DNA from 2 places in the Pseudomonas sp. KK18 genome. Region 1 is predicted to be linked to the other one. Evidence: riboswitches for the same ligand, from Rfam matches in the RefSeq annotation. Region 1 holds a riboswitch; the other holds the start of a gene.
What was found. A riboswitch is a leader RNA that binds a small molecule or an ion and turns the genes downstream of it on or off. The one in region 1 is predicted to bind manganese.
Positions count from the first base shown of each region.

Region 2: another riboswitch for manganese. It lies ahead of mntP (manganese efflux pump MntP); the one in region 1 lies ahead of V6607_RS27825 (TMEM165/GDT1 family protein).

Region 1 covers NZ_CP146605.1:6,139,375-6,144,280, reverse strand. Annotated here, with positions in the region: gene V6607_RS27835 (methyl-accepting chemotaxis protein) at 1-817, opposite strand, end outside; gene V6607_RS27830 (M48 family metallopeptidase) at 1,070-1,888, shown strand; gene V6607_RS27825 (TMEM165/GDT1 family protein) at 2,049-2,633, opposite strand; yybP-ykoY riboswitch at 2,722-2,841, opposite strand; gene V6607_RS27820 (class I SAM-dependent methyltransferase) at 2,893-3,891, opposite strand; gene V6607_RS27815 (2-hydroxyacid dehydrogenase) at 3,922-4,887, opposite strand.
Region 2 covers NZ_CP146605.1:2,936,292-2,941,197, reverse strand. Annotated here, with positions in the region: gene ddpC (D,D-dipeptide ABC transporter permease) at 1-148, shown strand, start outside; gene V6607_RS13400 (ABC transporter ATP-binding protein) at 145-1,140, shown strand; gene V6607_RS13395 (oligopeptide/dipeptide ABC transporter ATP-binding protein) at 1,137-2,087, shown strand; yybP-ykoY riboswitch at 2,129-2,295, shown strand; gene mntP (manganese efflux pump MntP) at 2,306-2,869, shown strand; gene V6607_RS13385 (NAD(P)-dependent alcohol dehydrogenase) at 3,029-4,096, opposite strand; gene V6607_RS13380 (alpha/beta hydrolase) at 4,239-4,906, shown strand, end outside.

The DNA.
Region 1 (4,906 bases):
TGGTATAGGCCACCAGGCGACCGTTGCTGGAAATCAGCGCCAGTTCGCCAGCACCGTTGTACAAATTCTGATCAGCCTTGGTGAGCATTTCCTGGATGAAGTTCACCGACAGGTCGGCGCCGACGATGCCCTGGAAGGTGCCGTCGATCATGATTGGTTCGATAAACGAGGCGAGCATCACCATCGCATTCCCGACTTTATAAGGGGCCGGATCGATGGCGCAGGGCTTTTTGCTTTCCTTGGAACACAGGTAGTACTCACTGGCGCGCACGCCGGTGGACAGGATGGTCTGGTCGGCCACGTCAGCCAGTTTATCCAGGCCCAGGCTGCCGTCGGCATTGCGGAACCACCACGGCAGGAAGCGGCCGTTGGTTTCGATGCCGACCACCGGGCTGTTGACGTAGGCAGCATCGTTGTGGTCGATGGCGTTGGCTTCCCAGCCTATATAGGCGCCGAGAATCTTCGGGTTACGCACCACGGTTTCGTGGATCAGGTTGATCAGCTGTTCGCGGGAGACCGCCAGTTGCGGGTTGCCGTTGGCGTCTTTCATGCCCATCAGGGCGTTGGCGGTGGCCAGGCCCTTGGCCGTCACCAGCGGCGCTTCGAGTTCGCGCTGGATCAGCGTCGCCTGGGTTTGCGCCAGGGCGGTCAGGCGCTGCTCGATGATTTGTTCGAATTGACCCTGGGTGCGTTCCTGCACCATCTCCTGGGTGCGCGCCCCGGCGAACAAGGCATACAGCACCAACACCGCCACCACGCTCAGGACAATGGCCCCGGCCAGTGCCGCGACAGAAAATTGAATCGACTTGAACTTCATGACGGCTCCGAACGCAGGGGGAGATTGGCTGCTTGTGTATATCGGCCGCGGGCGGGGGAGACATGAGGGCCATTACCTCAAAATGGCTGTGCCGGATGGGCGAATGTCGTAAATGGAATGGTTGCCAGCGTTTGTGAATTTTTTGCGGCAGTGTGGGATGTATCTGAAATCAGGTGGCTATACGTCTGTTGTATCTGGCGTCGATACAATTGGCCGACTACGATACGCGCCATGTTTTCAGGGAGCAGGTTGATGAAAAAGACAGTGGCGGTATGTGCGTTGGGCGCGGCTTTGTTGCTCGCCGGTTGTCAGTCGGTCAACACCACCAGCGGCGGCGCCGTGGGCGTTGAGCGCAAGCAGTACATGTTCAGCATGTTGTCGAGCCAGGAAGTCGACCAGATGTATGCGCAGTCCTACCAGCAGACCCTGGGTGAAGCCAGCGGCAAGGGCCTGGTGGACAAGACCAGCGCCAACGCCAAGCGCGTGCAGGCGATTGCCAACCGCCTGATCGCCCAGGCGCCCACCTTCCGCCCGGATGCGGCGCAGTGGAAGTGGGAAGTGAACCTGATCAAAAGTGACGAGATGAACGCCAACTGCGGGCCTGGCGGCAAGATCTTTGTCTACAGCGCGTTGATCGACAATCTCAAGTTGACCGACGACGAACTCGCCGCCGTGATGGGCCATGAAATTGCCCACGCCTTGCGTGAACACGGCCGCGAAGCCATGTCCAAGGCCTACGGTATCGAAATGGCGAAGCAGGGGGCCGGTGCGTTGTTCGGCCTCGGTCAGGACAGCTTGGCGCTGGCCGATACCGTGGCCAACTACGGCATGACCTTGCCCAACAGCCGCAGCAATGAAAACGAAGCGGACCTGATCGGCCTGGAGTTGTCGGCGCGTGCCGGTTACAACCCGAACGCGGCGATTACCCTGTGGAACAAAATGGCCAAGGCTTCGGAAGGCTCGCCACCTGAATTCATGAGCACCCACCCTGCCTCCGACAGCCGGATCGCCTCGTTGCAGGCGGCGATTCCGAAGGTGATGCCGTTGTATCAGCAGGCGAAAAAATCCTGATTTATAAGGCTGAAATGCAAATCTGAATGTGGGGGCCCGGCTTGTGTGGGAGTCGGGCTTGCCCGCGATGCAGGCACCTCGGTGTGTCAGTTGCACCGAGGTGATGCTATCGCAGGCAAGCCAGCTCCCAAAAAAGCCCAGCTCCCATATGGGGTTACGTTTAGATCCAGCCACTGCTCTGCATGGCCTTGTACACCGCAACAATGGCCAGGATGAAGAATGCCGTAGCCGCCAGTCGACGAATCAGCGTCAGCGGCAATTTGTCCGCGGCAAAATTACCCGCCAGCACCACCGGCACGTTGGCAATCAACATGCCCAGGGTGGTGCCGATAATTACCAGCCACAGTTCCGGGTATTGCGCCGCGAGCATCACGGTAGCGATCTGGGTCTTGTCGCCGATTTCCGCGAGGAAGAACGCGATCAGCGTGGTCAGGAAGGGCCCGAACTTGCGGGAAGTGCTGGCTTCGTCATCGTCGAGCTTGTCGGGCACGAGGGTCCACAGCGCCGTGGCGCAGAAGCTCGCCGCGAGGATCCAGTGCAGCACCGCATCCGAGAAGAAACTCCCGAACCAGGCCCCCACGGCACCGGCGGCCGCATGGTTGGCCAGGGTCGCGGCAACGATGCCGGCGATGATCGGCCAGGGTTTGCGAAAGCGTGCAGCGAGAATGAGCGCGAGCAGTTGCGTCTTGTCGCCAATTTCGGCCAAGGCAACGATTGCGGTAGGGACGAGCAGAGAATCCAGCATCAGGTAAGTTCCAGGGGCGGGTCGACACGGCTATGACACGTACAGCCTTCCCGCCCCGGGTAAGGTGTTCGTGTCATAGGTCTTGTCAAACCCCGGTCCGTCTGTGCGGACTCCTGGGTCGCATACGCCATGGCCTGTTGACCAAGTATGTTGACGTATGCCGGACGAGCGTGGCGCTCGTGGGAGACTACTCCCCTAGGACGGAGCGGATTCTGCCTAGGCAAAATCCATTCGGCAAGCCTTCTTTTGGAAAAAGACCTCAGCCGCGCTTGGCACGGTAAATGCGAAAACCCTGGCCTTCTGCCTTGATTGCGCACACCCCAAGATGCTCTTCAATCAGCGGCTGATACTTCAGGAAGCTGTTCGCGACCAAGCGAAGTTCGCCGCCTTTTGCCAGATGTTTGGCCGCTTTTCGCAGCAGGTTCTCGGTGGCGAAATAATCGGTGTGCACCCCGACGTGGAACGGCGGGTTGCTCAGAATCGCGTTCAGATTCATCGGAGCAGCGTCGATGCCATCACCGGTCAACACCTCGGCTTCCAGGCCATTGGCCGCCAATGTCAGGCGACTGCTGGCAGCGGCAAAGGCATCCACGTCGAGCATTGTCACCGTGTTATGCGGGTAGCGACGCTTGACCGCTGCCCCGAGCACACCCGCGCCACAACCGAAATCCAGCAAGTGACCGCTCGGCAACTTGTCCAGATGCTCCAGCAGCAATGCGGTACCGCGATCCAGCCGACCGTGGCTGAACACGCCCGGCAGGCTCACCACCTTGAGCGGGCCCTCAGCCAGCGGCACCTCGAACACCTGCGCCAGGCTCTCCAGTTCTACCGGCTCGGGGGCGTTGGCCACCGTCACCAGCCACAACTGGCAGTGCCGCGCGTTGTCGAGCTTGCGCGGCTTGCCGAACGGATTCAGTTGCTTGGCCGCGCTTTCGATGCCGCCTTTCTTCTCCCCCACCAGGTACAACTCCTTGCCGGGCAAACGCGCCGCCACGGCATTGAGCAGGTAGTCGGTGAGGTCCTTGGACTTGGGCAGGAACACCACCGCGGTCTCGAACGAACGCTCGGGCACGTTCACACCGAACTGGCTGCGCTCGGCAAAACGTGCGTCCAGTGCGGCCTGGTCGCCGGCGTGCCAGCTCCAGCCATGGGCATTGGGCAGGCGGCCCAGCAGGTCGTCGGCGGGCAAGCCCACCAGCAGCACGTCGCCTTGAAAAAGTTCGGCCTGGCGAAGCAGTACTTCACTGCGCGGATCCATGGTCTGCTCCTTGAAAAGGGGCGCAGTTTATCAACTGACGACACGCAGCGGGGCGCCGCTGAAAAAGCCCTGAGTGTTTTCGATCAATTGGCCGACGATCCGCTGCCGGGCTTCGCGGCTGCCCCAGGCGTTGTGCGGGGTGACGATCAAGCGCGGGATGTCGCCGGCCAGCAATGGGTTGCCGTTCACCGGCGGTTCCACGCTCAATACATCGGTCGCCGCGCCGCCCAGGTGCCCACTGCGCAAGGCATCGGCCAGGGCCTGTTCGTTGATCAAGCCACCACGGGCCGTGTTGACGATAAATGCGCCGGGCTTGAGCAGCGCCAGTTCGCGGGCACCGATAAAGTCGCGGGTGTGTTCGTTGAGCGGGCAGTGCAGGGTCAGTGCGTCGACCTGCGCCAGCAACTCGTCCAGCGGCACGCGATCGGCACGGGCCGGGCGGCCTGGAATGGCGCCCAGGATCACGCGCATGCCAAAGGCTTCAGCCAGGCGCGCAACGGCACCGCCCAATTCACCATGGCCCAGCAGCCCGAGGGTTTTGCCTTCCAGTTCGACGATCGGGTAGTCCAGCAGGCAGAACTGCTTGGCTTGTTGCCAGTGCCCCGCCTGCACATCCCGTTGATAGTCGTTCAGGCGCGTCGCCAGGTTCAGCAGCAGCATGATCGTATGCTGCGCCACCGATGGCGTGCCGTAACCCTGGCAATTGCTCACGGTAACGCCGTGGGCGCGGGCGGCGGCGAGGTCGACGTTGTTGGTGCCGGTGGCGGTCACCAGGATCAGCTTCAGCTCGGGGCAGGCCGCCAGGGTCTCGGCATTCAGCGCGATCTTGTTGCTGATGGCCACCTGCGCGCCTTGCAGGCGTTCGATAATGTTTTCGGGTGTGGTCTGCTGGTGCAGGCTCAGTTCGCTGAAGAGTGCCTGCAACCCGCTGAGGTCCAGGTCCCCGAGGTCCAGGGAAGGGTGATCAAGGAAGACGGCGCGGCGATTGTTCGTCATCAACTGTACCTTTTGCGGC
Region 2 (4,906 bases), 3.2 Mb from region 1:
GATGGTTGCCACCGGGCGCAATTTCATTCTCGACAACTGGTGGTACTCGACCTTTCCGGGGCTGGCGATCCTGGTCACCGCGACCGGCTTCAACCTGCTGGGTGACGGTGTTCGTGACCTGCTCGACCCACGGCAACAGGGGAAATGACCATGTCCAGTCCGGCAGTGCTTGCCATCGACAACCTGAGCCTGGAATTCCCGGCTTACCGCAACAACGTCCAGGCACTCAACGGCGTGTCGTTGCACGTCAACCCCGGCGAAGTCGTCGGCGTAGTGGGTGAATCCGGCTCCGGCAAATCCGTGACCGCGATGCTCAGCCTGCGCCTGCTGCCGGAGCGCAGTTACCGGATCACCGCCGGCAGCTTGCAGATGCTCGGCCGCGACATGCTCGGTGCCAGCGAGAAGGAGCTGCTGCAGATCCGCGGGCGTGACGCGGCGATGATCTTCCAGGAGCCGATGACCGCGCTGAACCCGACCCGGCGCATTGGCCGGCAGATGCTCGATGTGATCATCCACCACCAGCGCCTGAGCAAGGCCGCCGCCCGTGCCAAGGCCATCGCCCTGCTGCGGGACATGCACATCGCCGACCCCGAGCAAGTGCTCGACAGCTACCCCTTCGAACTCTCCGGCGGCATGCGCCAGCGGGTGATGATCGCCCTGGCATTTTCCTGCGACCCTCAGTTGCTGATCGCCGACGAGCCCACCACTGCCCTCGACGTCACCGTGCAACGCCAGGTGCTGTTGCTGCTGCGGGAAAAAGCCCGGGAACGCGGCACCGCGATCCTGCTGATCACCCACGACATGGCTGTGGTCTCGCAGTTCTGCGACCGGGTGTATGTGATGTACACCGGCGCCGTGGTGGAAGAAGGCCCCACCGCCCAGGTGATGAGCGACCCGCGCCATCCCTACACCCAAGGGTTACTCAGCGGCTTGCCGGAACAGGTGAAACCCGGCGACGACCTGCTGACCATCCCCGGCCAAGTGCCCAACCTTGCCGCCCTGCCCTCAGGCTGCACCTTTCGCGAACGCTGCCCCCAGGCCATGAGCCAATGCATCGAGCGCCCGCGCCTGGACCTGATCAACCCTGCCGGCACCCGCAAAAGTGCGTGCTGGCTGACTGCCGGGGAGTCGGTGCAATGACCGTGTCTCAAGATTCACTGCTGGCTTTGCGGGATGTACGGGTCAAGTTCCCGGTAAAAACCGACTGGCTGGGCCGCCCGCGCGGTTATGCCCACGCCCTCAACGGCATCGACTTGCAGGTGCGCCGTGGGGAAACCCTGGGGATTGTCGGCGAGTCCGGCTGCGGTAAAAGCACCCTCGCCCAATTGCTGATGGGCCTGGTCAAGCCCAGTGACGGTGAAGTGGACTGGGTCTACGAAAGTGCCCGGGAACGCCACCGGCATGTGCAGATCGTATTCCAGGACCCGCAATCGTCCCTCGACCCGCGCCTGCCCATCTGGAAAATCATTACCGAGCCGCTGTTCGCCCTTGGCGACACGCCCAAGAGTGAAATGCGCACCATCGCCGCCAAGGTCGCCGCGCAGGTAGGCATTCGCGCCGAATACCTGGACCGTTACCCGCACCAGTTTTCCGGTGGCCAGCGCCAACGCATCGCCATCGCCCGCGCGCTGGCGTCCAACCCGAGCATCCTGGTGCTGGACGAGCCGACCTCGGCCCTGGATATCTCGGTGCAGGCGCAAATCCTCAACCTGCTGGCCGAGCTGCAACGGCGGCTGGGGCTGACCTACATCCTGATCTCCCACAACGTTTCGGTGGTGCGGCACATGGCCGACCGGGTGGCGGTGATGTACCTGGGGCAGATCGTGGAACTGGGGTGTGCCGAGCAAGTGCTGGAGCAGCCGAAGCATCCGTACACCCAGCTGTTGCTGGAGGCGGTGCCCAAGCTGGGGGTGGCGCTGGACGACGCGTATGTCAGTGCACCGACAGAGCTGCCGGGGAACCGGGTGTTGCCGGGTGGGTGTTTCTTTCTCGACCGCTGCCCGAGGCGTACACAAGGCTGTGAGCGGCCGCAGCGGTTGACGGGTGGGATGAGTCAGCAGGTGCGGTGTCACCTGGAACATCCGTGAGGCGTCCTTAACGAAATTTTCATGATTGCGCGGCTATGATCCGCCACCTCGTTGGGGAGTAGCCTGCTTCGGATTCTCGAAGCGTTCGTATCAACATTCTCGGCAACATGCCGTGGTGCGAACACCATTTTGGTTGGTGAGACCAGCGACACATCCATGCCTGAAGTCGGGCGTGTGGTTGTGTCGTTGACTCATACAGCCCGACTGGAAGCCTTACCGTGAACCCTATTTCCCTGATTCTTCTCGCCCTTGCCATGTCCACGGACGCCTTTGCGGCGGCCATTGGCAAAGGTTCCAGCCTGCACAAACCACGCCTGACCGAAGCCCTGCGGGCCGGGCTGATCTTTGGTGTGATCGAAGCGATCACGCCGATCATCGGCTGGGCTATCGGCCAGGCTGCCACCCGCTGGGTGGAGCAGTGGGACCACTGGATCGCCTTTACCCTGCTGGTAGCCCTGGGCCTGCACATGATCTACAACGGCTTGAAGGCCGATGATCCAGAGGAAGAGAAACCGAGCCAGCACTCGTTCATGATTCTTGCCGTGACCGCGTTTGCTACCAGCATTGATGCCTTGGCGGTGGGTGTGGGCCTGGCGTTTGTCGACGTGAATATCCTGGTGGCCGCTGCGGCGATCGGCTTGGCGACGATGACCATGGTAACCATCGGCATGATGCTTGGCCGGGTGTTGGGGACTGTGGTCGGCAAGCGCGCCGAGATGGTCGGCGGCGTGGTGTTGATGCTGGTGGGTGCGACGATTTTGTATGAGCACCTGTCGGCCTAGAAACCGGCGAAGATCAAAATGTGGGAGCGGGCTTGGGTGGGAGCGGGCTTGCTCGCGAAAGCGGTGGTTCAGCCAGCCTATTGAGCGACTGACACACCGCCTTCGCGAGCAAGCCCGCTCCCACACCAGCCCGCTCCTACAGGGATCGGCGGCGATCAATCAGGCCGCGTGTTTTTCTTTCTTCAGGCTCTCGATGTCGATCACGAACCGATACTTCACATCGCCCTTGAGCATGCGCTCGTAGGCGTCATTGATGCCCTGGATGTCGATCATCTCGATGTCCGAGACAATCCCGTGCCTGGCGCAGAAATCCAGCATGTCCTGGGTTTCCTGGATGCCACCGATCAACGACCCGGCCAGGCTGCGACGCTTGAAGATCAGGTTGAACACGGTCGGTGACGGGTGCGGGCTATCCGGGGCGCCCACCAGGGTCATGGTGCCGTCGCGCTTGAGCAGGTTGAGGAAGGCGTCGAGATTGTGGGACGCGGCCACGGTGTTGAGGATGAAGTCCAGGGAGTTGGCAACCTTGGCCATTTCGTCCGCGTTCTTCGACACCACCACTTCATCGGCCCCCAGTCGCAGGCCGTCTTCGCGCTTGTTCGGCGAGGTGGTGAACAGCACCACGTAGGCGCCCATGGCATGAGCGATTTTCACCGCCATATGGCCCAGGCCACCGAGGCCGACAACGCCGACGCGCTTGCCCGGCCCGACGTTCCAGTGGTGCAGCGGTGAGTAGGTGGTGATGCCTGCACACAGCAGCGGCGCGACCGCCGCCAGGTTGCTCTCGTCGTGGGAGATGCGCAGGACGAACTTCTCCTTGACCACGATATTGTCCGAGTAGCCGCCGAAGGTGTTTTCGCCGCCAAAAGCCGGGCCGTTGTAGGTGCCGGTGAAGCCGTTTTCGCAATACTGCTCCTCGCCCTCGGCGCAGGATTCGCAGTGCTGGCAGCTGTCGACCATGCAGCCGACACCGGCCAAATCGCCCACCTTGAACTTGCTGACATTGGCGCCCACGGCGGTCACTCGGCCAACGATTTCATGGCCCGGTACCGACGGGTACAGGGTGTTTTTCCATTCGTTGCGTACGGTGTGCAGGTCCGAGTGGCAGACGCCGCAATAGAGGATGTCGATCTGCACATCATCGGCCCCGGGGGCGCGACGTTCGAACGTGAAGGGTTTGAGGGAATCCTTGGAGTCACGAGCGGCGTAGCTGTAAGTCTTGGCCATTTCGTTCACCTGTTTGTTCAGACGGTAGAAAGCAGTTGACCAGCATAGACGCTGAACCGTTCAACCGAGCACAGGCATACAAGTCCCTCGTCAGATTCTGCGCCTATAGTATTGGCTGCCCTCTCACCCAAGGAGTTTTGCCATGAGCACCCTACGCACACAAGACGGTACCGAGCTCTACTACAAGGACTGGGGCACCGGCAAACCGGTGCTGTTCAGCCACGGCTGGCCGCTGGATGCCGATATGTGGGAATACCAGATGGAGTACCTGAGCAGCCGCGGCTACCGCACCATCGCGTTCGACCGCCGTGGTTTTGGCCGCTCGGACCAGCCCTGGACCGGTAACGACTACGACACCTTTGCCGACGATATCGCCCAGTTGATCAACCATCTGGATCTGCAGGACGTGACCCTGGTGGGCTTCTCCATGGGCGGCGGCGATGTCAGCCGCTATATCGCCCGCCATGGCAGCGCGCGCGTGGCCGGGCTGGTGTTGCTGGGGGCGGTGACGCCGCTGTTCGGGCAAAAGCCGGATTACCCGCAAGGTGTCGAGATGGCAGCGTTTGACGGGTTCAAGGCCGCGCTGCTGAAGGATCGCGCGCAGTTCCTGGCAGACTTCAATACGCCGTTCTATGGCATCAACAAGGGCCAACAGGTCTCCAGCGGTGTATTGACTCAAACACTGAACATCGCCCTGCTCGCCTCGCTCAAGGCGACGGTGGATTGCGTCACCGCGTTCTCGGAAACCGATTTCCGCCCGGACATGGCCAGGATCGACGTGCCGACCCTGGTTATCCACGGTGATGGCGA